DNA from 2 places in the Glaciecola sp. SC05 genome. Region 1 is predicted to be linked to the other one. Evidence: predicted binding sites of a transcription regulator. Region 1 holds the regulator's gene; the other holds the start of a gene.
The links. Region 1 encodes FNR, which switches genes on or off when oxygen is low (the NO sensors DNR and NnrR bind a similar motif). Its sites were predicted from a motif close to TTGATCTAGATCAA; they were not measured.
Positions count from the first base shown of each region.

Region 2: the regulator FNR is predicted to act here: its motif matches at 8,951-8,964, upstream of AB9H30_RS14260 (OmpW family outer membrane protein).

Region 1 covers NZ_JBGIYY010000002.1:188,498-200,759, reverse strand. The annotation lists gene AB9H30_RS02725 (hypothetical protein) at 1-137, opposite strand, end outside; gene ccoN (cytochrome-c oxidase, cbb3-type subunit I) at 351-1,793, shown strand; gene ccoO (cytochrome-c oxidase, cbb3-type subunit II) at 1,793-2,398, shown strand; gene AB9H30_RS02710 (cbb3-type cytochrome oxidase subunit 3) at 2,398-2,571, shown strand; gene ccoP (cytochrome-c oxidase, cbb3-type subunit III) at 2,575-3,528, shown strand; gene AB9H30_RS02700 (FixH family protein) at 3,665-4,156, shown strand; gene AB9H30_RS02695 (heavy metal translocating P-type ATPase) at 4,156-6,606, shown strand; gene ccoS (cbb3-type cytochrome oxidase assembly protein CcoS) at 6,614-6,880, shown strand; gene AB9H30_RS02685 (sulfite exporter TauE/SafE family protein) at 6,873-7,541, shown strand; gene fnr (fumarate/nitrate reduction transcriptional regulator Fnr) at 7,568-8,305, shown strand; gene uspE (universal stress protein UspE) at 8,428-9,333, shown strand; gene ttcA (tRNA 2-thiocytidine(32) synthetase TtcA) at 9,480-10,373, shown strand; gene rssA (patatin-like phospholipase RssA) at 10,396-11,316, shown strand; gene AB9H30_RS02660 (DUF2987 domain-containing protein) at 11,318-11,983, opposite strand; gene AB9H30_RS02655 (glucosaminidase domain-containing protein) at 11,986-12,262, opposite strand, start outside.
Region 2 covers NZ_JBGIYY010000015.1:101,802-114,063, forward strand. The annotation lists gene trkA (Trk system potassium transporter TrkA) at 1-948, opposite strand, end outside; gene rsmB (16S rRNA (cytosine(967)-C(5))-methyltransferase RsmB) at 982-2,343, opposite strand; gene fmt (methionyl-tRNA formyltransferase) at 2,344-3,270, opposite strand; gene def (peptide deformylase) at 3,295-3,807, opposite strand; gene AB9H30_RS14230 (LysM peptidoglycan-binding domain-containing protein) at 4,019-5,119, shown strand; gene dprA (DNA-processing protein DprA) at 5,143-6,279, shown strand; gene AB9H30_RS14240 (DUF494 family protein) at 6,282-6,761, shown strand; gene AB9H30_RS14245 (topoisomerase DNA-binding C4 zinc finger domain-containing protein) at 6,768-7,343, shown strand; gene AB9H30_RS14250 (Sua5/YciO/YrdC/YwlC family protein) at 7,358-7,912, shown strand; gene hemF (oxygen-dependent coproporphyrinogen oxidase) at 7,909-8,838, shown strand; gene AB9H30_RS14260 (OmpW family outer membrane protein) at 9,095-9,802, shown strand; gene aroE (shikimate dehydrogenase) at 9,933-10,808, shown strand; gene AB9H30_RS14270 (gamma carbonic anhydrase family protein) at 10,849-11,391, opposite strand; gene AB9H30_RS14275 (LysE family translocator) at 11,454-12,074, opposite strand.

The sequences.
Region 1 (12,262 bases):
CAAGCATCGCTTGTTAAGTCACAATTACCTGAAGCTGTTAACGAACTGCTTACATTTGACAAATAAACACCAAAAATCACTGCGCACAGCAGTAAAATCGTAAGTATAAATCGGAATAATGGGAATGATTTTTTCACAATTTATTAACCGTAAACTTTCCTTTATTGACCAAGATCAAACCTTAGTTGTATATGGTATCTTTTTGTATTTAAGTACTTTATGATTCTTTTCGACTAGTGCCAAGTTTACTTTTCTTGAGCGCCCCACTCAACTAGGACGTGAGAAATAAAAGTAATTCAACACTCGTTTTATTCAGTTCCATTTTATTTCTATACACGGAAATTTTAGTTATGAGCGAAACAAGCCAAGTTCAACCTGATTACAACTACAAAGTTGTCAGGCAGTTTACCATCATGACGGTTATATGGGGCATTATTGGTATGTCAGTGGGTGTTTTATTAGCTGCACAGCTATTTGCACCCGCATTAAATTTTGACATTCCATGGCTCACTTATTCTCGTCTTCGCCCACTGCACACTAACGCGGTAATTTTTGCGTTTGGTGGCTGTGCGTTATTTGCCACATCCTACTACATCGTTCAAAGAACATGTCAGGTTAGATTGTTTAGCGACAAACTCGCCGCATTCACATTCTGGGGTTGGCAGGCGGTTATTCTTTCAGCCGTTATTACGCTTCCACTCGGTCTTACCTCGTCCAAAGAGTATGCTGAGTTAGAATGGCCAATTGATATTTTGATTACCTTGGTTTGGGTGGCATATTGCATAAACTTTTTCGGTACATTAGTTATTCGGAAAACGTCTCATATCTACGTTGCGAACTGGTTTTTAGGCGCTTTTATGCTTACCGTAGCGGTATTGCATATTGGTAATAGTATGGCGGTTCCCGTGAGCATGTTTAAGTCGTATTCGATATACGCAGGTGCGGTAGATGCGATGATGCAGTGGTGGTACGGCCACAACGCTGTAGGCTTCTTCCTCACCGCGGGCTTCTTGGGCATGATGTACTACTTCGTTCCTAAGCAAGCCGGGCGTCCCGTTTACTCTTATCGCTTATCGATTGTCCATTTTTGGGCACTAGTATCGCTTTATATATGGGCCGGTCCTCACCACCTACATTACACAGCGCTACCAGATTGGACACAGTCACTAGGTATGGTGATGTCGGTTATACTATTTGTGCCTTCTTGGGGCGGAATGATCAACGGTATCATGACCCTCTCTGGCGCTTGGCATAAACTGCGTACTGACCCGATTCTTCGTTTCTTGATTGTTTCTTTGAGCTTCTACGGTATGTCCACCTTCGAAGGACCGATGATGGCCATCAAAACCGTTAACGCTCTATCTCATTACACCGACTGGACCGTAGGTCATGTTCATTCTGGTGCATTAGGCTGGGTTGCGATGGTGTCTATAGGATCTATCTATCACTTGGTACCGATACTCTTTGATCAAGCCAAAATGTATAGCACTCGTTTGATTAACGTGCACTTCTGGTTAGCGACCATTGGCGTGGTCTTATATATTGTCGCTATGTGGATATCAGGCGTATTACAAGGTCTTATGTGGAGAGCAATCAATGCTGACGGCACCCTTGCCTATTCTTTCGTAGAATCTTTAGAAGCGTCTAAACCCTTCTACGTGGTTCGCTTTATTGGTGGTCTGTTTGTTGTAGCGGGTATGCTTATCATGGCTTATAACTGCTGGATGACTATTCGTGGTAAAACAGAGGCAGTTGAAAGCTCTGCAAATACTAAAGCATTAGGAGCGGCGTAATGAAGAATCCACATGAACTCATAGAGAAAAACGTCGGACTATTAACTATCCTGATTCTAGTTGCCATTAGCTTTGGTGCAATGGCACAGATTCTTCCGCTGATGTTTCAACAAAGTGTGCTTGAGCCTGTGAAGGGCTTACGCCCCTACACTGCATTAGAAATGGAAGGCAGAGACATCTACATCCGTGAAGGTTGCGTTGGCTGCCATAGTCAAATGATTCGCCCTTTCAGATCAGAAACTGAACGCTACGGTCACTATTCTGTATCAGGAGAATCAGTTTGGGAACGTCCGTTCTTGTGGGGCTCTAAGCGCACCGGTCCTGACTTGGCAAGAGTAGGTGAACGATATTCGGACGAATGGCATCGGGTACATTTAATCAACCCACGTAATGTGGTGCCTGAATCGAATATGCCTGGCTATCCATGGCTAGAAACCAATATTCTGACCGGTGAACATACCGCTAAGAAGCTTGAAGTAAATAAGATGTTAGGTGTCCCGTATACCGAAGAAGATATAGCCGGCGCAAAAGCAGCTGTTGAGGGTAAAACCGAAATGGAAGCGCTCATTGCATATCTTCAATCACTTGGGACGCATCTACAATGATGGATCAAGGCACAATTGGCAGCATATTTACTGTCATCGTATTCGTTTCCTTTGTTGGCGTAATTATCTGGGCCTTTAGCAGCCGTAACAAAAGCAATTTTGATGAAGCCGCTAACCTGCCCTTCGCAGACGAAGATAAACACCAGTCAACAAAGAAAAATCAGGAGTCATAGCTGATGACTATGTTTTGGACAATATGGATTAGCGTAATTACATTAGGAACAATATTAGGTTGTTACTTATTAATGCGCTGGACACTTGCAAATAATACAGGTGTCGAAGAAGGCAAATCAATGGGTCATGATTTTGATGGCATTGAGGAAATCAACAATCAGTTGCCACGTTGGTGGACCATCTTATTTTATTTAACCATGGTATGGGGCGTGTTGTACTTAATTGCTTATCCCGGTTTAGGTGGTTTTAAAGGTTTGTTAGGTTGGGAAAGTGCGAACCTGCACGTGCTCTCTTTAGAAGAGTCTAGGCAAGCCCTGCGCGAAGATATTGATGAGGGTCGTTTAAACGAGTACGCAACGCAGATTAAAATTGCAGAAGAATTATTCGACCCAATTTTTGCTGCTTATGCTGCCGTTCCCATCGAGGAATTGGCAAAAGACAACGAAGCACTGCAAGTTGGTAAGCGTCTGTTTATCCAAAACTGTGCACAGTGCCACGGCTCTGATGCGCGCGGTCAACGCGGCGGTTTCCCTAATCTCACCGACAACGACTGGTTGTATGGTGGCACGGGCGCTAAAATTAAAGAAACCCTAATAAAAGGGCGTATTGGCGCGATGCCTGGCTGGATAGATAGCTTTGGCGAAAAAGGCATTGATGAAGTAGTGGCTTACACCTTAAGCCTCAGCGGCAGAGATGTTGAGCAAAGCCTCGCCACGGCCGGAAAGGCGCGCTTTGTGGTTTGCGCAGCTTGTCACGGTATGGACGGTAAAGGGAATCAAATGCTTGGTGCCCCTAACCTTACTGATAATATCTGGCTTTATGGCGGCAGCACCCGAGCCGTAACCGAAACCTTAGTGTATGGGCGTAACGGTGTCATGCCCGCATTTGACGAAACCCTTGGCGAAGACAAGGTACACGTTGTTGCCGCATACGTGTATAGTCTGTCGCAGGAATAATGCGATAAAAGATTCGCGAATTGTACTGGCAATAGGCAAGTAAATTCGTTGATAAAAGGCCTCGTTTCGCGAGGCTTTTTTGTGTAAATTCATACACTCCGAAAGGAGTAATTAAACAGGTTTAATTAGGCTAATCATGCAAGAAAAAGACACTCAACCTTGGTATAAGCAATTCTGGCCTTGGTTCTTAATCGCAATACCCTTGTCATCTATTATTGTTGGCAGCTTTGTTATCCGTTTTGCGACCGATGGCACTAATAGCTTGGTAGTGGACGATTATTACAAAGAAGGTAAGGCGATCAATGCCCGATTAGACAAGATCGATTTAGCCCGAGAAATGGGCATCTCTACCCTCCTTAGCGTGCAGCAAGGAAATATAGAGCTTGAATTTGTCAGCGGTGCTCCTAAAACCGGTGAAGCATTAAAGTTAGACTTCTTTCACGTTACGATAGAAGACCGCGATTTTGATGTATTGCTTACTCGCGATGCGAATGGTATTTATCGCAGTAATGCGAATAATCCGATCGACGGTAAGTGGCGTCTTCGCCTCATGCCAATGAATGAAGAATGGAAAGTACAGGACCGCGTAAATCTACCCCAAGCTAAGGCATTTCGTTTCGAACCATAATGAGTATAATTATTGCAGAAGGCGGCTGCTTTCACTGCGGTTTGCCAAATATTGAGGGTACAAAGTATCCTGTTGCCATCGTTGGACAAACTCACTATATGTGTTGCCCTGGTTGCCAGGCTGTGGCTGCGGCTATTGTCGACAACGGTCTAGAAAGTTACTATGAATTTAGGACCGAACCGGCGGCGCGAGGCGATGCTGCGCTTGACAATACAATGGCTAAGTTAGCGGTCTATGACGAGCCTGAGTTACAGGAAGAATTTGTTTTTGATCAAGGTAAAGATAAGCAAATTCAACTCACTGTTGAAGGGATAACCTGTGCTGCTTGTGGTTGGCTAATTGAAAAGCAGCTCGCTAAAGTAAAAGGGCTCAAACAAGTTTCGGTTAATGTGTCTTCACGCAGAGCGCTAGTAACCTGGAATAATGACGAACTAAAACTCTCGGGCATCTTAGGCAAAATGAAGTCCATTGGTTACGAGTCACTGCCATTTCAGGCTGATAATCATGAAGCATCGTTTAAAAAAGAACAAAAAGCATACTTAAAAAAGTTAGGCCTCGCGGGCATAATGACGATGCAAGTAATGATGTTGGCCATGGGCCAATACTTTGATATTTTTGGTAATATCGACCCCGAAGCCATTGCTTATTTTAATGCGGTCAGCCTCCTGTTAACCACCCCCGTTGTGCTGTACTCCGGCAGTATTTTTTATGTGAGCGCCATCAAAGCCCTTATGGCGAAAGGCGTGAACATGGACGTTCCGATTACCATTGCCATTGTTGCTACTTATATAGCCGGAGTATTAGCGGTCAATAAAAATACCGGTGAAGTGTATTTCGAATCAATCTGCATGTTTGTATTTTTCTTACTGATCAGTCGCTATTTGGAGCATCGTGCGCGCCATCGAGCCTCAGAAATATCGTCAAATATGTTAAAACTAATTCCGGTAACAGCCGCGCGCTGGGAAAACTCCGAATGGGTCACCGTATTAGCAAAACAACTAGCTACCGGCGATAAAGTGTTGGTCAAGGCCGGCGAATCTATCCCGATTGATGGGATCGTATTAGAGGGCAGTTCAACTGCCGACGAGTCTATGCTGACTGGCGAATTTGAGCCAGTACGTAAGCGCGCAAACGATAAAGTGTTTGCCGGCTCTGTGAATCAACAGGGCAGTATTACTATTGAGGTCACAAGCAGTCTCAAATACGCGATGATGAATCAAATACTGCGTTTACAAGAAGCGGCCATGGGCAGTAAGCCCAAAATTGCCCTTATCGCCGATAAACTGTCTCGATATTTTGTTAGTGTAGTGCTGCTAGTAAGCGCCCTAACCTATTGGTATTGGTGGTCACAAAACGACCCGCATGCATTTTGGATTACGATTTCAGTATTGATTGCGACTTGTCCATGTGCCTTAGGATTAGCCACCCCATCTGCTTTGACCTGTGCAATGGCAAAACTTAATAAATTAGGAATATTGCTAAAACGCTCCGACGCGCTAGAACAAGTCACGCATGCCACCGATATTGTGTTTGATAAAACAGGCACCCTTACACAAGGCGCATTTTCTATTAGCCAACAGTGGCTCTCCACTTCGCCTAAGCGCATCAATCCGCCGCTAGGTGGCGAAGGTAAGTCTAACAATCCCCCTCATAATTACTTATTGGCTTTAGCCAGTTTTTTAGAAACTCGCTCGGAGCATCCAATAGCTAAAGCATTTACCGAACCCTTTGCTGAGTTTGGTTTCAATATCGAGCAGTATCAGATAGAAATTGGCAAAGGAATATCGGCTACAGTCAACGCTCATCAATGTTATATAGGGTCTAAAAAGTTTGTACTGAGCCAAACTGGTCAACAAGATACGTCTGAATGGGAGGGCGCGAATGTGTTGCTGGCTATCGAGCATCAAGTTGTTGCGGCCTTTTGGCTTACTGACACAATAAAAGACGACGTGAAACAAGTATTAGCTAACATTAAACAGTTCAATTTGAGTATTCTAAGTGGTGATGCACAGGTGAATGTCAGTCATATTGCAGAGCAGCTCAATATTCCCAATGCCATTGGCGCCTGTCCACCCGAAGCGAAACTCGCCTATATTAAACAGCAACAGGCACTAGGTAAGTCGATGATAATGCTTGGTGACGGCATTAATGATGCACCTGTATTGGCCGCCGCTGACGTATCTATTGCGGTAGGCAATGCATCTGATTTAGCCAAGAATGCCGCCGATATTGTCTTGCTCAATACCAAGTTAACCGCGCTTAATGACGTGCTGACGATGGCAGCGCGGACTAAACGAAAAATCAAACAGAACATTGCGTGGGCGCTCGGCTATAACATATCAGTGTTACCATTTGCCGTTATGGGCGTATTAACTCCTTGGCAGGCAGCTTTAGGGATGTCCTTAAGTTCAATAATAGTGGTATATAATTCCACTCGTTTAATGCGATAATACTGCGATGAGTATCATATTTGTTTTAATCCCACTGGCCATCATTATTGTATCTATTGCAATTGGAGTGTTTTTTTGGGCGGTAAAATCCAATCAATTTGACGATCTAGAACGTCAGGGCTACAGCATCTTATTTGATGACGACATTAAAAAATCTGATGTTGATGTGGCTGTAAAAGCAGAGCCAGAGCAAGGCCAAGCCTCCAGCGGAGCAGACATAGCAGCAAAACCCCAAAAACAGAATACCCTCAAGTCTACTGAGTCAAATGACTGAAATTGGCCTGCTATCAGCATTTTTGATGGGCTTAGCTGGCGGTGTTCATTGCATCGGCATGTGCGGAGGCATAGCAAGCGCATTTACGTTTGCAATCCCTAAACAAGCATCACCGAGTTTCTATATTGTTGCCTACAATGTCGGCCGGATTTTGTCCTATAGCGTGGCTGGCGCATTCACAGGTTATCTAGGGGCTATCGCCAGTAGCAGTATGACTACGACTTTACCTATTCTAACCTTGGTCAGTGCGTCGTTTTTGATTCTTCTAGCTCTTTATATTAGTAACTGGTGGAAAGGTTTGTCGTATTTTGAGCGGATCGGCGGTCATCTGTGGCGTAAAATACAGCCACTGTCAAAAAAGCTGTTACCTTTTAAACATCCGGGCTATGCCCTCGCTTACGGCATGGTTTGGGGCTGGCTTCCCTGTGGGCTAGTTTACACCGCATTAACTTGGTCATTAGCTTCGGGAAGCGCATTAAACGGTGCGTTGTTTATGCTGCTATTTGGACTAGGCACCTTTCCAGCGCTGATTGCTACAAGCCTGGGAGCCAGCTTTTTAGTGCCATTACTGCAACATAAGTTAACGAGAAATATTATAGCCATTAGTCTAATTCTTTTCGCATTTGTTTTGATTTTGCCAATAATTCAAGGTATAACATGATCTAAATATTTATAAGGAGTGTAGCGATGGGCAATAGTGCCGAGCTCTCCATCCACTGCCAAAGTTGCAGTTTTAGCCACCTTTGTTTACCGGTAAGTCTAAGCAAGACTGAATTAGAAAGCCTTGACGATATTATCGAACGTAAGCGCCCTCTTCATAAGCACGACAAACTTGTCAAAGCTGGTCAGGTCTTTCATTCCCTATATGCAGTGCGTTCTGGCTCATTTAAGTCATACATTAGTGATAAAGACGGCGTTGAACAAATTACGGGCTTTCATTTTCCCGGCGACATTATCGGTTTTGATGCTTTAAAAGACAATATGCATCAAAGCTACTCCCAAGCTCTTGAAACGGCGATGGTGTGTGAATTGCCCTACGACACATTAGACGCAGTATCTGAGCGTTACCCTGCATTACGTAAACAAATCATGCGTTTCATGAGTGCTGAAATCAAACACGACCATGATCTGATGATGCTGTTAAGTAAACGCAGCGCTGAAGAGCGCTTGTTGCATTTCATTAACGATTTATCGAAACGCTTTGACGAACGCGGTTACTCAGCCAAACAGTTTAATCTATCGATGACCCGTAACGAAATTGGCAATTATTTGGGTTTAACCGTCGAAACTATAAGTCGCTTGCTCACCCGCTTTCAAAAAGAGGGTTTAATTAAAGTAGATGGCAAACTCATTAGCATAGTGGATTTTGATGGTGTCAGGCAGCGTATGCCTGAAAGTGAAATGTCTTTTTCGGCATCTAATTAACTTTTTAACCCTTCATTGATCTAACACAAGGTGGCGGCATGCAGATGCTGACCACCTTTTTTATTGTGTTTTATACTAAGATCAACAAACCCTAGAGCTATAACCATCAGTGGAGAGCACATATGTTTAACTGTTCACGAATTTTAGTGGTATTTGACCCCTATCATGATGTTCAACCGGCTTTTGACAGAGCCTGTTTCCTAGCCAATAAACTGCATGCAAATATTCTGTTAGTCAGCTGTATTTATGATGAAACCTACGATATGACGAACTTTCTGAGCACTGACCAACGCGTGGATATGAAGGCCGCATTGATGAATGGTCAAGTTAAGGCCATGAATCAGTATATAAACAAATGTGGGGCGGTGAATGTAGAGATTAAATCAGTTTGGCATAAATCGCTATATCGCGGGATCATTGATACCGCAACTCACGAACACTGTGATTTAATTGTAAAAAGTTGCAAAGAACACAATAAAATCGCTCAAAAAATATTTACTCCGAATGATTGGCATCTGCTGCGCTTCAGCCCCATGAATGTATTGATGGTTAAAAACCACGACTGGCCTGAAAACGGCAACATAGTGGCTGCTATCAGCATAGATACAAATGACAAAGTGCATAATCTATTAAGTGAGCGAGTCACTCAGATCAGCGCAGATTTATCACAACTGGTAAAGGGTAGCTTACATTTAGCCAACACTTTTGCCGGCGCACCTATGCATGTTGCGATAGAGGTACCAAGTTTTAACGCTCAGGCATACAACCTTGATATCCAAGCAAAACATGAGAAAGAAGTGAAGGCAATTGCCAAACTGCACAAATTACCAGATCAAAATATACATGTTAGCGAAGGCTTACCTGAAGATGTTGTGCCCGGCCTTTGTGATAAGCTCGATGCAGAGTTACTAGTTTTGGGTTCAGTTGGCCGCAGAGGAATTTCAGCAGCCCTGTTAGGCAATACTGCGGAACATATTATAGATAGAGTCAACTGTGACACGCTAGTGATAAAGCCGCAGGTTCAATGAATTGGATATTTGACCACGCTGACTAGCTTTCTATCGATTTGCGCGCAATATTCACGCATGCAGTAGATGAAAAAACGCCGCAAATTTCGTATACTTGCGGCGTTTTCATTTTACTCAATGTTTTTAATACGGATAAAGCACAGACTATGTCAGTTAAGCCAAAAGCTACATACAATTTTAATAAACTGCAAAAGCGGCTTCGTCGTGAAGTGGGCAAAGCCATCGCCGATTTCAATATGATTGAAGACGGTGACCGCATCATGGTTTGCTTGTCAGGCGGCAAAGACAGTTACACTATGCTCGACATACTGCTTTATCTGCAGCGTATTGCTCCCATTCAGTTTTCGATTATTGCGGTCAATTTAGACCAAAAGCAACCGGGCTTCCCGGAGCACATTTTGCCTAATTATTTAAGTGAACTAGGCGTAGATTTTGAAATAGTGGAAGAGGACACCTACTCCATCGTATTAGACAAAGTCCCTGAAGGCAAAACAACCTGCTCACTTTGCTCGCGGCTGCGCAGAGGCATTTTATATAAGACCTCTAAAACTCTTGGAGCCACCAAAATTGCTTTGGGCCATCACCGTGATGATATGATTGAAACCTTATTTTTAAATATGTTCTATGGCGGAAAAATAAAGTCGATGCCGCCAAAACTGTTAAGTGATAACGGCGAGCATATGGTTATAAGACCGCTCGCATATTGCAAAGAGGTCGACATTGAGCGCTATTCACAAAACATGGCATTTCCGATTATTCCTTGTAACTTATGTGGTTCACAAGAAAACTTACAGCGCAAAAATATTAAAATGATGCTGCAAGACTGGCAGAAGCGCTTTCCAGGGCGCATTGAATCAATGTTCAGCGCCATGCAGAATATCGTGCCATCTCATATGCTAGATCATCAGCAGTTTGACTTTAAAAGTCTTGATACCAACACCATATTGTCTGGAGAAGGTGATATCGCATTTGATAAAGTCGACGTTCCAAAGTATTTCTCAGTGGACGAGCCCAGCGCCACTATTATTGAACTAAAATAAATCCATCAAATAAGGAGTTGTTGTGAAGATTGGCTTAGCGTTAGGCGCCGGTGCCGCTCGTGGTTGGGCGCACATAGGTATTATCAAAGCCTTAGAAGACATTGGCGTCAAAATTGATGTGGTGGCCGGCTGCTCTATCGGCGCATATGTAGGTTCGGCTTATGCAAGTGGCAAACTCACAGAGCTTGAAACATGGGCAAACACATTAACTGAATGGCAAGTTTTCGGCTTGCTCGGCGTAGGCTTTCGGCGTGGAGGCTTAGCCAGCGGTCAAAAGGTGTTTGAAAAGCATCGTGAAGAATTTTGTGCGCAAACCTTTGAGCTAATGGACAAACCTTTTACCGCTGTCGCAACCGATCTCTACTCAGGTAAAGAAGTCGCTTTTAATAAAGGCAGTATAAGCGAAGCAATCCAGGCCTCCTGCGCTATCCCGGCACTGTTTCCGCCTATCGAACATCATGGTCGCTGGTTGGTCGATGGTGCAGTAGTGAATCCTGTGCCGGTGAACCAATGCAGACAATTGGGCGCTGACTTTGTGATCGCAGTGAATTTGAGTGCTGATTTTCGACCGCAGCTAATCGAAAAATCAGAAAAGGAACACATTGCATCGCAAAAGAAAACCGATGAATTAATTAGTAAGGGCTCTAGTGGTTTTATGAAGCAGTGGTTTTCTCCCGCGCCCAAAGCTAACAAAATGGCTGCGCCAGGAATAATGGGTGTAATGAGCAGCTCATTGGAGATACTGCAAGCGAGAGTTACTCGCTCAAGGCTTGCAGGCGATCCACCCGATGTACTGATTGAGCCTCAGTTAGGTGACGTAGGTCTTTTAGAGTTTCATCGCGCAAAAGAACTTGCCGATAGAGGTGAAAGAAGCGTACAAAGGCTGGCAGAACAAATTGCTTACCAGCTTAATATAAAAAATGATGATGCTAAGAATACTTAGTTTAATTAGTAGCTAGCGCGGTTATGCGTAACGGTTCAATGGGTAAATTGATAGGCTTGCCAGCCTCAAAAAACGCTTCATTTAAGGTTAAGGTCCCCTGCGTGATTGTATATCCATTTTCCATGGTGCTAGTGTAGCTTTGGTCCTCAAACTGAACTACTAGGCCTTTAACCGTCGGCATCATAAAAGATAAGAAACTTCCCATTTCATTAAAAAACGCTTCGTACTGCTCTTTAATAAATACGAGCTCTTCAAAACTATAATAACGTTTGTTGTACTCTGGTTTAGTCTCAAGCTGCACAGATATATCGCATTGGTTGCTTGGTTCGCTTACATCAATATAAATCATGGCATCCGCTAAGCGAAGGGCCTTCTCTGATGGAATGGTAAAGCGATTTTCGCTAGATATTTCTAGCGGTATTTGCTGTTTTTGAGTGCTTATACGTGCAGAATTGATTTGGCAAAGTTTACCGCTTTGGATATGCGTAAACCCAAATGCAAAACGCAGGGCTTGCGTGTCATCGTTTTCTAGCTTACGCACATGGCTATGAAAGGTCTTATAAGACACTTCTATTTCGTCTGCAAAGACTGCACTATTTCCCGTGCACAAGAGCACCGCGCTGATGCTCAATGCCTTAAATAGTCTGCTGGTATGTGTAAACGTCACGTTTAAATTAGCTCCTCGTTAATTCTTATCATTTGCTGAAGCTCTAAAATATATTCTTCGCCACGTTCAGAGTAGCGACTCAAACCCTCAGCAAGCTTTATGGCTGTTATTTCTTGTTGGTTGTTACGTAATCTCGCCCGAATAGCGCGCAGCTCAGTATAGGCTGGATGCCGATTAAGGTTTCGCATATATGAATACATCGCACTCGACAAATCGTCGTATTTTGCAACTTCATGAATGGCGCCTTCATTCCGACGTCTTGGAACAAAGCCGCAGTCT
Region 2 (12,262 bases), on a different contig from region 1:
CATTGCTGACATAATATTGGCTTCGTCGTCATTGGTGACGGCGATAAATGCATCTACTTGCTCAACATTTTCTTCAGACAATAAAGAGGCATCAGATGCGTCACCTTGAAATACAATTGCTTTGTCTAACACGGTAGATAAGTATTGTGCTCGTTCGGCGTTGTACTCAATCAGTTTGACATTATGTTTATGTTCAAGTCGTTTGGCCAAGCCAGCGCCTATCAGTCCGCCGCCAGCAATCATAATGCGTTTGTAGCTAGATTCGAGTTTTTGCAGCTCACTCATAACCGCGCGGATATGCTTGGTATCAGCAATAAAGAATACTTCATCGTCAGCTTCGATAACGGTCGACCCCAGCGGCCGAATTGGTCGTCCGCGACGATATATCGCGGCTACTCGGGTATCTACATTGGGCATGTGCTCTTTCAATGCAGATAGGGCATGACCAACCAATAAACCCCCGTAGTAAGCCTTCACTGCCACCAAACTAGCCTTTCCGTCAGCAAATTCAACGACCTGCAGTGCACCGGGATAATCAATTAAGCGTTTAATTGCGGTGGTAACCAGTTGTTCAGGCGCAATAAGGTGGTCTACTGGAATATCTTGATGTTTGTAAAGCTGCTCTTGATAAATAATATATTGTTCTGAGCGTACTCGAGCGATTTTGGTGGGCGTCTTAAATAAACTATAGGCGACCTGACAGGCCATCATATTGCTTTCGTCGCTATTGGTTACAGCGATCAGCATGTCGGCATCTTCCGCACCAGCTTTTTTCAAAATGTCGGGGTGTGAGCCAATGCCGCAAACCACTTGCAGGTCAAGGCGGTTCTGCAAAGCTTCTAATATTGTTAAATCAGAATCGATAACGGTGATTTCGTTTTTTTCACCAACAAGGTTCTCAGCGAGAGTGCCGCCAACCTGTCCTGCGCCTATGATAATGATTTTCATCGTGTTGCTCTTTATTATTCCGCTAATCTTAGCTTACGTTGACTTTAGCAGTCTCGCGTAAAAGAAACCATCCATGTTTTGTTCTCCAGGTAATATTTGCCAGCCCTGTAGGTAGTCTTTGTCACCATGTTCAATGGGTATAAGTTTCGCCTCAGGATGCGCCGCCAAAAACCTAAGAATTTGCTCGGTATTTTCTTGAGGCAAAATAGAGCATGTCGCATATAGCAACAGGCCCCCGGGCTTTAACGCTCCCCAAGTAGATTCTAATATTTGCGATTGCAGCTGGGTTAGGACCTCAATGTCTTTCGCTTTACGATGCCACTTTATGTCGGGATGTCGTCTTATTACGCCGGTGGCTGAGCATGGCGCATCTAACAAAATTTTGTCAAATTGAGGGAGCGTTTTAAAGCTGAGTGGGTTGCTTGCATCGGCGTTGATGATCTGTAGTTTGTCGCCTAAACGCTGACTATGTCCAAGGCGTGCTAAGTTTTCGTAAGTGCGGGCGTTTCGCTGCTCAGCGCTATCCATTGCGAAAATCGCCTCAAGATCTGGGCAAGCTTCAATAATCGCTGCGGTTTTGCCGCCTGGCGCTGCACATGCGTCTAACACTATGTCATTTGCCTGTAAGTTTAATAAGCCTGCAGCGTGCTGCGCCGCAAGGTCTTGTACAGAAAACCCACCTTCGTCAAAAAGAGGCAGACCCGTGACATCAGCATATCGCTCTAATTTAACTGCAAACGGAGGATAGGTTTGATGGGCAATTTGTTGCTCTGTTAGCACTTCGCTATAGTCTAAGAGGCTTATAACAAAAGGATTTACTCGCAACCATAACGGTGGTTTGTTTTGCATCGCATCGCAAATTGATGTGAGCTGTTCAGGGTATGCAATGACTAGTTGTTTATAGAGCCATTTAGGCAAGTTTGCAATAACGTGTGGCTCGCTTGATGTCTGTTCAACAAGTTTTTCGCGGTCGAAGTTTCTTAGCACTGCATTGACTAATCCGCTTAACTGCGGCTGCTTCAGTATTTTGCTGGCATTTACCGTCTCGGATACAGCTGCATGAGAAGATGTTCGCATGAATGCTTGTTGAAATAAGCCAATCATGATCACGTGCTCAATGATTTTTTGTTGTTTCTTTAAGGGTGATTTTAATAGATGGCGAAGCCAGCTTTGTAACGTGGGTAGCACTCTTAGGACCCCAAATACGGTTTCTTGCAGCCAGGCTCGGTCTTGAGCTTTGTGATGACGTTCAAATATCATTGGCATGACTTCTCTTGATGATAATCCGAGTTCCAATATTTGCATGAGCGCCCAGGCCGCATCGGCTCTTAATTGCGGTGGATGTCTCAATACCAATTTAACTTGAGCAGAAGATTGTAGATTGTGTGAAGGCATCTAAAGCTCGCTGCCAGAAACAAATTGATTTGGATTACCGTTCACGAGTTGATTGATTGCTTGTGCTTTTTTGCCAGGCATTTGCAAACTGGTGATACGTAATATGCCGTCAGTACACGCTACATCTAGGCCTTCTTTGTCGTATCTAACAATCGTCCCGGCTACTATATTGTGAGCTTGCTCAATTGCCATTGCCTGATGAATTTTGATGTTCTTGTGCTCTGATTCAAACCATGCCATTGGCCATGGGTTAAATGCTCGTACATTTCGGGCGAGTTGATGACAGCTTAACGACCAGTCGCACTTGGCTTCTTCTTTTGATAGTTTTTTAGCATAAGTTGCCGCTGCATCGTCTTGTTTGACAGGCCTTAGGGTCTTGATCTTGCTCAAGCATTCTAAAAGTGTTGCTGGACCAAGTGTCGCAAGCCGCTCGTAGAGGTCTGCAGAAGTTTCCGTATGCAGAATGTCTGTAGATTTCATTAGTAACATCGGGCCGGTGTCTAAACCTTCGTCCATCTGCATAATAGTGACGCCAGTGCTTTTATCGCCCGCCCAAATCGCTCGCTGAATAGGGGCTGCCCCTCGCCATTTTGGCAAGAGTGAACCGTGTACATTAATGCATCCTAATTGAGGAGTATCTAACACTGCTTTTGGAAGTAACAAACCATATGCGACTACCACCATTAGGTCGGCATGATAGTTTTGCAGTTGTCGCAGTGCATCGTCAGATTTTAGGCTTGGCGGTTGCTCTACAGGAATATCGTGTTTTAGGGCTAATAGTTTCACCGCGCTAGGAGTAAGTTTATTGCCACGCCCAGATGGCCTGTCTGGTTGGGTATAAACTGCGATAATATTGTGACCTGCGTGAATCAAAGCCTGCAGATGTGCGGCTGCGAATTCGGGTGTGCCAGCAAAAATTATTTTCATGCTAGCGCTCCAGTCATCAGTAGTCTAGCTCTCACGAGCGGCCAGGCGGGCTTCTTTTTCAAGTTTTTTGCGGATTCTCTCTCTTTTCATCGCCGATAAATAATCTACAAATAATTTACCTTCTAAATGATCAAGTTCATGCTGAATACATATCGCGAGCAAACCGTCTGCTTCAAGTTCAAATGGTTTACCGGTTTTATCCAATGCTTTTACTACAATGTGCTCAGCGCGATCAATTTTTGCGTAATTGTTAGGAACCGATAAGCATCCCTCTTCGCTCACCGTTGTGCCATCTTTGTGGGTAATTTCAGGATTAATGAATACAAGAGGTTCGTTCTGATCTTCGGATACATCCATCACTACAACTCGCTTGTGCACATTCACTTGGGTTGCGGCAAGACCGATACCTTTTTCATCTCGCATCGTCTCAAACATGTCTGCGACGAGGGTTTTAATATCGTTGTTAACTTCCTTAACGGGCTTAGCGACGGTTCGCAAGCGCTCATCTGGAAAGGTTAGTACTTCTAATACAGCCATAAAAACTACTCTTTTAGTCAGTATGTTTATTCATACGGATAACGCACAATGCGTGTTTAATTTCATCGAAAACTTCGTAAGATGCGACGTTACCAGAGATATTATCGCCTCTTAATTACTATTTAAGGTTAATTTTATCAAATTCAAACCGATAACGAATTATACAACAGTCACTTTATTAATAAACTGATATTCGTACAGGAATAGAATCATGCGTCTAAAAAGCCTCATTACGTGCACTCTAGCCATCATCTTGGTGGGCTTAAGTGTTTTCAATTTTGCGCATGCAGATGTGGTAAACATCAGAAACGATGCACCGCAAACTTATGTTGTTAAAAAAGGCGATACGCTTTGGGACATTTCCAGCCTGTTTTTAAATCAGCCCTGGCGATGGCCAGAGCTATGGCGCAATAACACGCAGATTGCCAACCCGCATTTAATATACCCAGGCGATATGTTGCGTTTACGGTGGGAAAACGGCGTACCGATTTTAGAAGTTGTGCGCGACAAACCTTTAATTACCCTAACACCAGAAAGCCGTCGAATTGAAAAACCTTCGCCGATAAATGTGTTGCCGTGGGAAAAAATACAGATGTATATTAACAACGATAGCATCATGTCTGTAGATGATTTTTATGCCTTACCTGCGGTGCTAACCGATCGCGAAGGAAGCTCTCGTTTTGTTGACGAAGACTACATATTAACAAAAGCGATAGCGAATGCTGAAGCCGCTAACTTTGACTCGTTTGAAATTGTTCGCAAAGAGCGCGAAGTCTATGACAGCTTGGGTGCCTTACTAGGAATACAGGTGATTCAGCTTAGCGATGCCGCTTTCTCTACTGATCTTGACAGCACCTATGTCGTCAAAGTGGCACAAAGTATTCGCGAAGTTAAGAAAGGCGATAAACTTCGTCCAGCGATGACATTCAATAACAATGATTTATCTCTGAAAGCGGCAACTCGAGAAAAAGGGGAGTTGGTGTCTAATATTAATGGGAACAACATTATCTCAAAGCACGACGTTGTAATTATTAATATCGGTGCTCGTAAGGTAGACCCAGGCACCGTGTTTGGCATTTATAAGCAAGGCCCAGATGTGCATTATAAAGCTGAGCCAACACGCAGCTCTGATGAAAGTGGCATTAGCTCATTTTTCAATTTTGGGGAGACTATCTCGCAACCGGCGTACAAGGTAGGCGAACTTGTTGTAATACGTGGATTTGAGCATGCTAGCTATGCTTGGGTAACAAAGGCAACTACGCATCTTACTGGCGGTGAAATTATTGCTAGCCCAACGCCTCCAGAAAACTAACATTATGTAAAAGGAACTAATCAATGACCAAGGATTCGGTCTTTCGCAATATTTCATGTACTAATATCAATCAATATTTGCTGCTCGATAGTATCCCCAAAATGGGAATATCGGGCTTGATGCAGACCGCTAGTTTGTATCAATGCGATTTGCTGCAAATACCTCTGTTAAGCAATCAAGATCTCGCTAACGCCGCTTGGAAAAGTGAGCAAATAAGCGCATTGCGTTCACCTCAAGCAAGCTATTTTAAAACAAAGCGCTTAGTCCATGATTGGTTAGACTTATCTGATCAGCATCATTTTGTTACCTTAGATGACGCGCGTTTTCCGCCACTATTAACTGAGCTAAGCCGCCCGCCACTTTTTCTTTTTGTGGCAGGTCAATTGGACATTCTCTTACAGCCTCAGCTTGCTATGATCGGCACTCGAAACCCTAGCCAGTATGCAAAAGAAGTTGTGGATGACTTGGTTAGAGGGATTAGTCAAGAATTGGATGTTGCTATTACCAGTGGTATGGCGCTTGGCATAGATGGCTTAAGTCACCGCGCTAGTTTGCATTATGAGGTTCCCACTATCGCAGTCCTCGGCTGCGGAATCGATAGGGCTTATCCGGCTCGCCATCGGCAGCTGTATTGCGACATTCAACAACATGGTGCGGTTGTCAGCGAGTTTGCGCCGGGCACTGCTCCTCATGCTAGCTTGTTTCCAAGGCGAAATAGAATCATTAGCGGCTTATCCTTAGGCGTATTGGTGGTAGAAGCGAAAATAAAAAGTGGTACGCTCGTTACTACCCGCTATGCATTAGAGCAAAACAAAGAAGTATTTGCGGTACCCAGCGCAATTTACAATCCCAATGCTCAAGGTTGTCACTTCCTTATTAAGTCGGGAGCAAAATTGATTGAAAATGCGGCTGATATTATTGATGAACTGCCTTTTCTGGCAAAACCGGTAAAAACTTCTGATAAAGACCAAAATATTCGCAATCAAGACTTGGCATCTGATCCATTGTTAGATAGTGTTACTTACAGCGCTCAATCAGTTGATCTGATTGCAAAACGCACCGGCATGGCAGTTTCAGAAGTGCTGATAAAATTATTACAATATGAGTTGCGTGGCATTGTAGCCTCAACACCTGAAGGCTACGTTAAATTGAGGGGCTAAACATGTTTGATATCCTCATGTATCTATTTGAAAACTTAGTGCAGAATGAATCAGATATTATGGTTGACCAAGACGAACTAACGGAAGAGTTAATTCGCGCAGGTTTTCACCATGGTGAAATTTATAAAGCATTAGCATGGCTTGAAAAGTTATGCGAATTGCAAACAACAGACGCAAACCCGTACCTGCAATACACTAGCCAGCTTAGCACCACAACGCGGGTTTTTACTTTCGAAGAACAACAGAGGCTAGATACAGAGTCTAGAGGGTTTTTGATGTTCCTAGAGCAGATCAACGTGCTTGACGCTACAACCCGTGAAATGGTCATCGACAGAGTCATGGAGATTGAAGTAAATGAGTTTTGTGTAGTCGATCTAAAATGGGTTGTGCTGATGGTATTGTTTAATGTTCCAGGTAAAGAGCTGGCCTATGAACAAATGGAAGAGTTACTGTTTGAGGCTCCAGAAGGATTATTGCACTAGCTTGGTATGGTTAAAATTAATAACGAGTTATTTGTATCAGCCCATGGTGCAAATCAACTGGCTTATGGTGACTGCCCTAAGTGCCAAGCGCATTTAGCCGTAAAACATGTCGGCAAATCAACGTTTTTAGGTTGCACAGCTTACCCTAACTGTGATTATACCCAATCACTCAGTACTAACGATGTTGCGGTAGTCAAAGAAATGCCCGACAGCCAATGCCCTCAGTGCAGTGCAGCGTTAGCGGTAAAGAAAGGCCGATACGGAATGTTTATTGGTTGTACAAACTTTCCAAGTTGTCACTTTATTTCGAATAATCATTCAGCTAAAAAAACGGCACAATACACCCCGGTTTCTTGTCCTTCCTGTAATAAAGGAACGATTAATAAGAAACAAAACCGGTTTGGAAAGTTTTTTTATGCGTGTGATAATTATCCAAGTTGTAAATTCGTGCTCAATTTAATGCCGATAACGCGACTTTGTGAAAAATGCAATTCAACCATAATGCTTGTTCATGCCAAAGACAAACTTCAGCTAAGCTGCGCTAACGACAAGTGTGACCATCAGCTTACGCTTGAAAAATAGAGACATTATCCACCATGCAATTTGCACCCATTCAGTTTAGGCAAGACTTTGCACAAGGCAAAGTATTTGCGTACCCAACAGAGGCGGTTTTCGGCTTAGGCTGTGATCCCTTAAACGAAGCCGCTGTTTTCGAAATATTAAGATTAAAACAACGACCTGTAGAAAAAGGCATGATTTTAATTGCTCAGAGTATCGAGCAGATTCTGCCTTTTGTCGATTTTGCGAAGCTACAAGAAAGCACTCAACAGAAAGTGATTGATAGTTGGCCTGGCCCGGTCACATGGTTATTGCCTAAATCTCCCCATACACCAAATTTTATTAGTGGTGATTCTAATATGGTCGCGGTTAGGGTAACTAATCACCCATTGGTTCAGCAAATGTGCTGGGCAATTAACGGGCCGCTCGTCTCTACCAGTGCCAACCCCGCCACTGCAGAGCCGGCTAGAAGCGCCGCTCAAGTAACACAGTATTTTGGTGAGCAAGTTGTATTAATTGAAGGGGATTTAGGGCAGCAGAAAACGCCCAGTAAAATCATTCATAGTTTAACCATGGAAACTATCCGCGTATGACAAGTAGCAGTGTGACAGACGTTCAAATCAATACAGTGAAAGCATTTTTACTGCAGTTACAAGACAATATCTGTCAAGCGCTGGCCCTTGCCGACGGTGAGGGTAAATTTACAGAAGATTCTTGGGTGCGCGAAGAAGGCGGAGGGGGTCGCTCTCGAGTGATGAGTAAAGGAGCTGTGATTGAGCAAGGAGGCGTGAATTTTTCGCATGTGTTCGGCTCACAAATGCCGCCTTCCGCAACTGCTGCTAGACCAGAGCTCGCCGGCAGAAACTTTCAAGCAATGGGGGTCTCGCTGGTGATTCACCCTCACTCACCGCTGATTCCAACCTCACATGCCAATGTCCGTTTTTTTATTGCTGAAAAAGAAGGCGAGGAGCCTATTTGGTGGTTTGGAGGTGGGTTTGATTTAACACCTACTTATGTTTTTAAAGAAGACGCTAAACACTGGCATCAAGTCGCTAAGGATTTATGTTTGCCATTTGGTGAGCAAGTGTATGCGAAATATAAAAAATGGTGTGACGAATATTTTTACCTGAAGCACAGAAATGAAACCCGTGGCATTGGTGGTTTGTTTTTCGATGATTTAAACGAATGGGGTTTTGACCAGTCTTTTGCCTTTATGCAGGCTGTTGGTAACGGGTTTATAGATGGGTATGTGCCAATAATAGAAAAGCGTAAAGCTTTGCCGTTTACTGAGCGAGAACGACAATTTCAATTATATCGGCGCGGGCGCTATGTAGAGTTCAATCTTGTTTATGATCGAGGCACATTATTTGGCTTGCAAACAGGCGGGCGCACAGAGTCAATCTTGATGTCGATGCCACCTTTAGCAAGATGGGAGTATGACTATCAGCCCCCGCCAGACTCCCCTGAGGGTAATTTGTATCAATATTTACGGGCGATTGATTGGGTAGGTATCGACTAAAGCTCTACCTTGCGCTTTTTCACATTTGCTATGAGCTGCTTTGCGTTGTGCTCGCTATAAATCAGGTTTTTCCGAGTAATTCACTATATACATTTAGAATATTCGAAATAGCTTGATTTAGATCAACGGTTTAAACGACTAAAATCAAGCATTTATCTAAACTTAATCTAGATCAATATTTTCATTTCTGCGTATCTTACTCTATTGCACAATGTATTTCGTCCAATTTAACTTTAACCAAAATAGTGAGTTCGCAATGAAAAAAACAATACTTTCAACTGCTCTAGTTTCTGCCTTAGCTTTGTCTAGCGTCAATGTATCAGCATTTGAAGCTGGAGATATCGTCGTAAGAGGCGGTTTGACCATGGTTGCCCCTGATGCAAGCAGCACAAACATCTTGGTTGGTGGCGCAAACTTTGCTCTACCTGAAGTTGGTGTGGTTGGTGGTGTAGATGTTGATAATAATACGCAAATCGGTTTGACGGTTTCGTATTTTTTAACAGATAACTGGAACATCGAAGTTCTAGCCGCAACACCGTTCTCTCACGATATCGAGATTTTAGGTGGAACTAAGCTTGCATCTACTAAGCACTTACCTCCTACGGTTACTGCCAACTACTTTTTTGCGGATTCTGATGCAAAATTCCAGCCTTACGTTGGTGTTGGCGTAAACTATACAGTTTTCTTTGATGAAGAATTTGACGATGCAGCAGTAGGTCTTATTCAAGGTTTAGCCGAGGGCGCGACGGTTTCTGATCTTAGCTTAGATGGTTCTTTTGGCCTTGCAGCTCAAGTAGGTGCTGATTTTGAAATATCAGACGGCATGTATTTAAACGCATCCGTTCGATACATTAACATCGAAACCGAAGCAAGCTTCCAAGTAAATGGAGCTGACCTTGGTTCAATTGATACAGTGAAAATTAACCCTTGGGTTTACACTATTTCACTTGGCTACAAATTCTAAAATAAGCTTTTATTTGTATAAACCCTCCGCGAGTTGCAAGCTTGCGGAGGGTTTTTTGTTTACCAGTCAAGCGATCTTAAAAATTTCTGTTCATGCATTACGTGAAAAGCTGCGGTAACATTGTAGCCTGATGTATTTTTTTAAGGTTTCTGTATTGTCCTCTGAGCACCATCAGTCTGCTATTTTACGTGATGCACATGTCGCTTGTGTTTTCGGCAACCCGATTGAACAAAGCAAGTCGCCTATCATTCACGAGCTGTTTGCTAAACAATTTGATATTGCCTTGAACTATCAAAAGCGCTTAGCGGATGTAGATGCCTTTTCTTTATCGGCAGACGCTTTCTTTGCTAATCCTTTAGCAATTGGTGCAAATGTCACTATGCCCTTTAAAGATGACGCACTGAAATGGGTAGATACTCTTTCAAAACAGGCTCGCCGAGCCGGAGCTGTGAATACAATAATTCGAAGTGAGGCAGGTTTCATTGGCGATAATTCAGACGGAATTGGCCTCACTAACGATCTGCGAAATCATAAGGTTGAGCTGTTAGGTGCTAATTTGTTAGTTATAGGCGCTGGTGGCGCAGCAAAAGGCGCATTGCCTGCGCTAATTGATGCCGGTGTTGCTGGTATTAGTTTGTATAACCGCAGTCAAAGCAAAGCGCTTGAACTAATAGAACATAGCAATGGCTATTCGTTTGGTTTAGTAAAGCCATACAAGGCAGGCAAAGAGGTGTTTGATTTGGTTATTAATGCCACTTCATTAAGCTTAAGTGACCAGTTGCCCGAGATACCCGACACGGTTTTCTATGGCAACCCATCTGTTTATGACATGGTGTACAAAAACCAAGAAACGGTATTCTTGCAACATGCTAGGAGTCTGGGATGTGTTAATAGCATAGACGGTTTAGGTATGTTGATTGAGCAAGCTGCACACAGTTTTTACTTGTGGTTTGGATTAAAGCCAAACACAGCGCCGGTATTCAAATATTTACGGGGCGCGATGTAAGTTATGCCTTGCTGATCTTAAATATAGTTGATGTTTTTACTTAACATTCCTGTTCGTTTTGTAAATAGGTGTTTTTTAAAATCACATAATTTTTGGCAGATTGCGCTAAAAATGTAATTTCGTGTGGATGTAATTTTCGTTTCTGTGTGGCGGGGTTGCCTACATACAAAAAGCCGCTCTTTAAGGTTTTGTTCGGTGTGATAAGTGAACCAGCTCCAATCATCACATCGTCTTCGACTATTGCACCATCCATCACAATTGCTCCCATCCCCACAAGTATTCGATTGCCAATTGTGCAACCGTGCAACATACACTTGTGACCTATAGTGACATCATCACCAATGAGCAAAGGAAAACCATCGGGCTTGTTAGCGCTGGGTCGGCTAACATGCAATACGCTGCCGTCTTGAATATTGGTTCTTTTACCAATCCTAATTATATTAACATCACCTCTAGCCGCTACTATTGGCCAAATGCTGCTATCGGTCCCTATTTGAATATCTCCGACCATTACCGCTGAGTCATCTATATAAACAGTTTCATCAAAGCTTGGGTGAATGTTATTAAATGATTTTATTGGCATGCAGTGCATCCTAGTTCTGTTTAGTTACAGCCAAAGCTGCTTGAAATGAAGAGCATAGACGATTATGCAATGGCTAACCAGATACCAACAAAAACAAGTAAGCTTCCGCCAATTCGATTAATCCACTGAGCCTTGTCGCCTTTATTTAATAGCCTGCTTAGTGCCTTCCCGCCGTTCGCGTAGATTAACATGCATACTAACTCACTTAGCATTATTAGTATCACTAACACTGACATTTGAGGTACTAATGCTTTTTCAATATCGAGAAAAGGTGGCAGTAAAGTGATCATAAATGCCCATCCTTTTGGGTTGCCTACCGCGGTTACAAATCCCTTGCTAATTAACAAATGCTTGGCAGGTATATTTGAAAAGCTGTGTGACTCAGAGCTTATTTGAACCTTTGTGAAATAAAGCTGGATACCAAGGTACAATAGGTATAAGCCTCCGAGCCATTTGAAGATGAGAAATACCTTTGGATACTGAAGCATCATGCTAGCAATGCCAATTACAGCCAAAATTGCTACTAAGGCTACACCAATGATCTCCCCTAGCATCATCCACAGTGTTTTTCTAACCCCAATGGTCATGCCTAAGGTCATCGCTAGAGACATGCACAAACCTGGGCTGATAGAGATAAAAAAGAACGTGGGGATAAATATAGCTAGTACAGATAGTTCGGGCATGATGTTGTTTAACTAATTAAGCGTTTAGCGTTGATTCCAATAAGCGAAGTATACTTGTTCATCTCGTAAAATACTCTGTGTATATCTTTGGCATCATTAATCTCTTTTGATAGCCTCGTCATTTTTGTGGCTAGATTTTGCACATATTGATGTAAAAATAAACGTTTAAAATTTTTAAGTATCGTTTT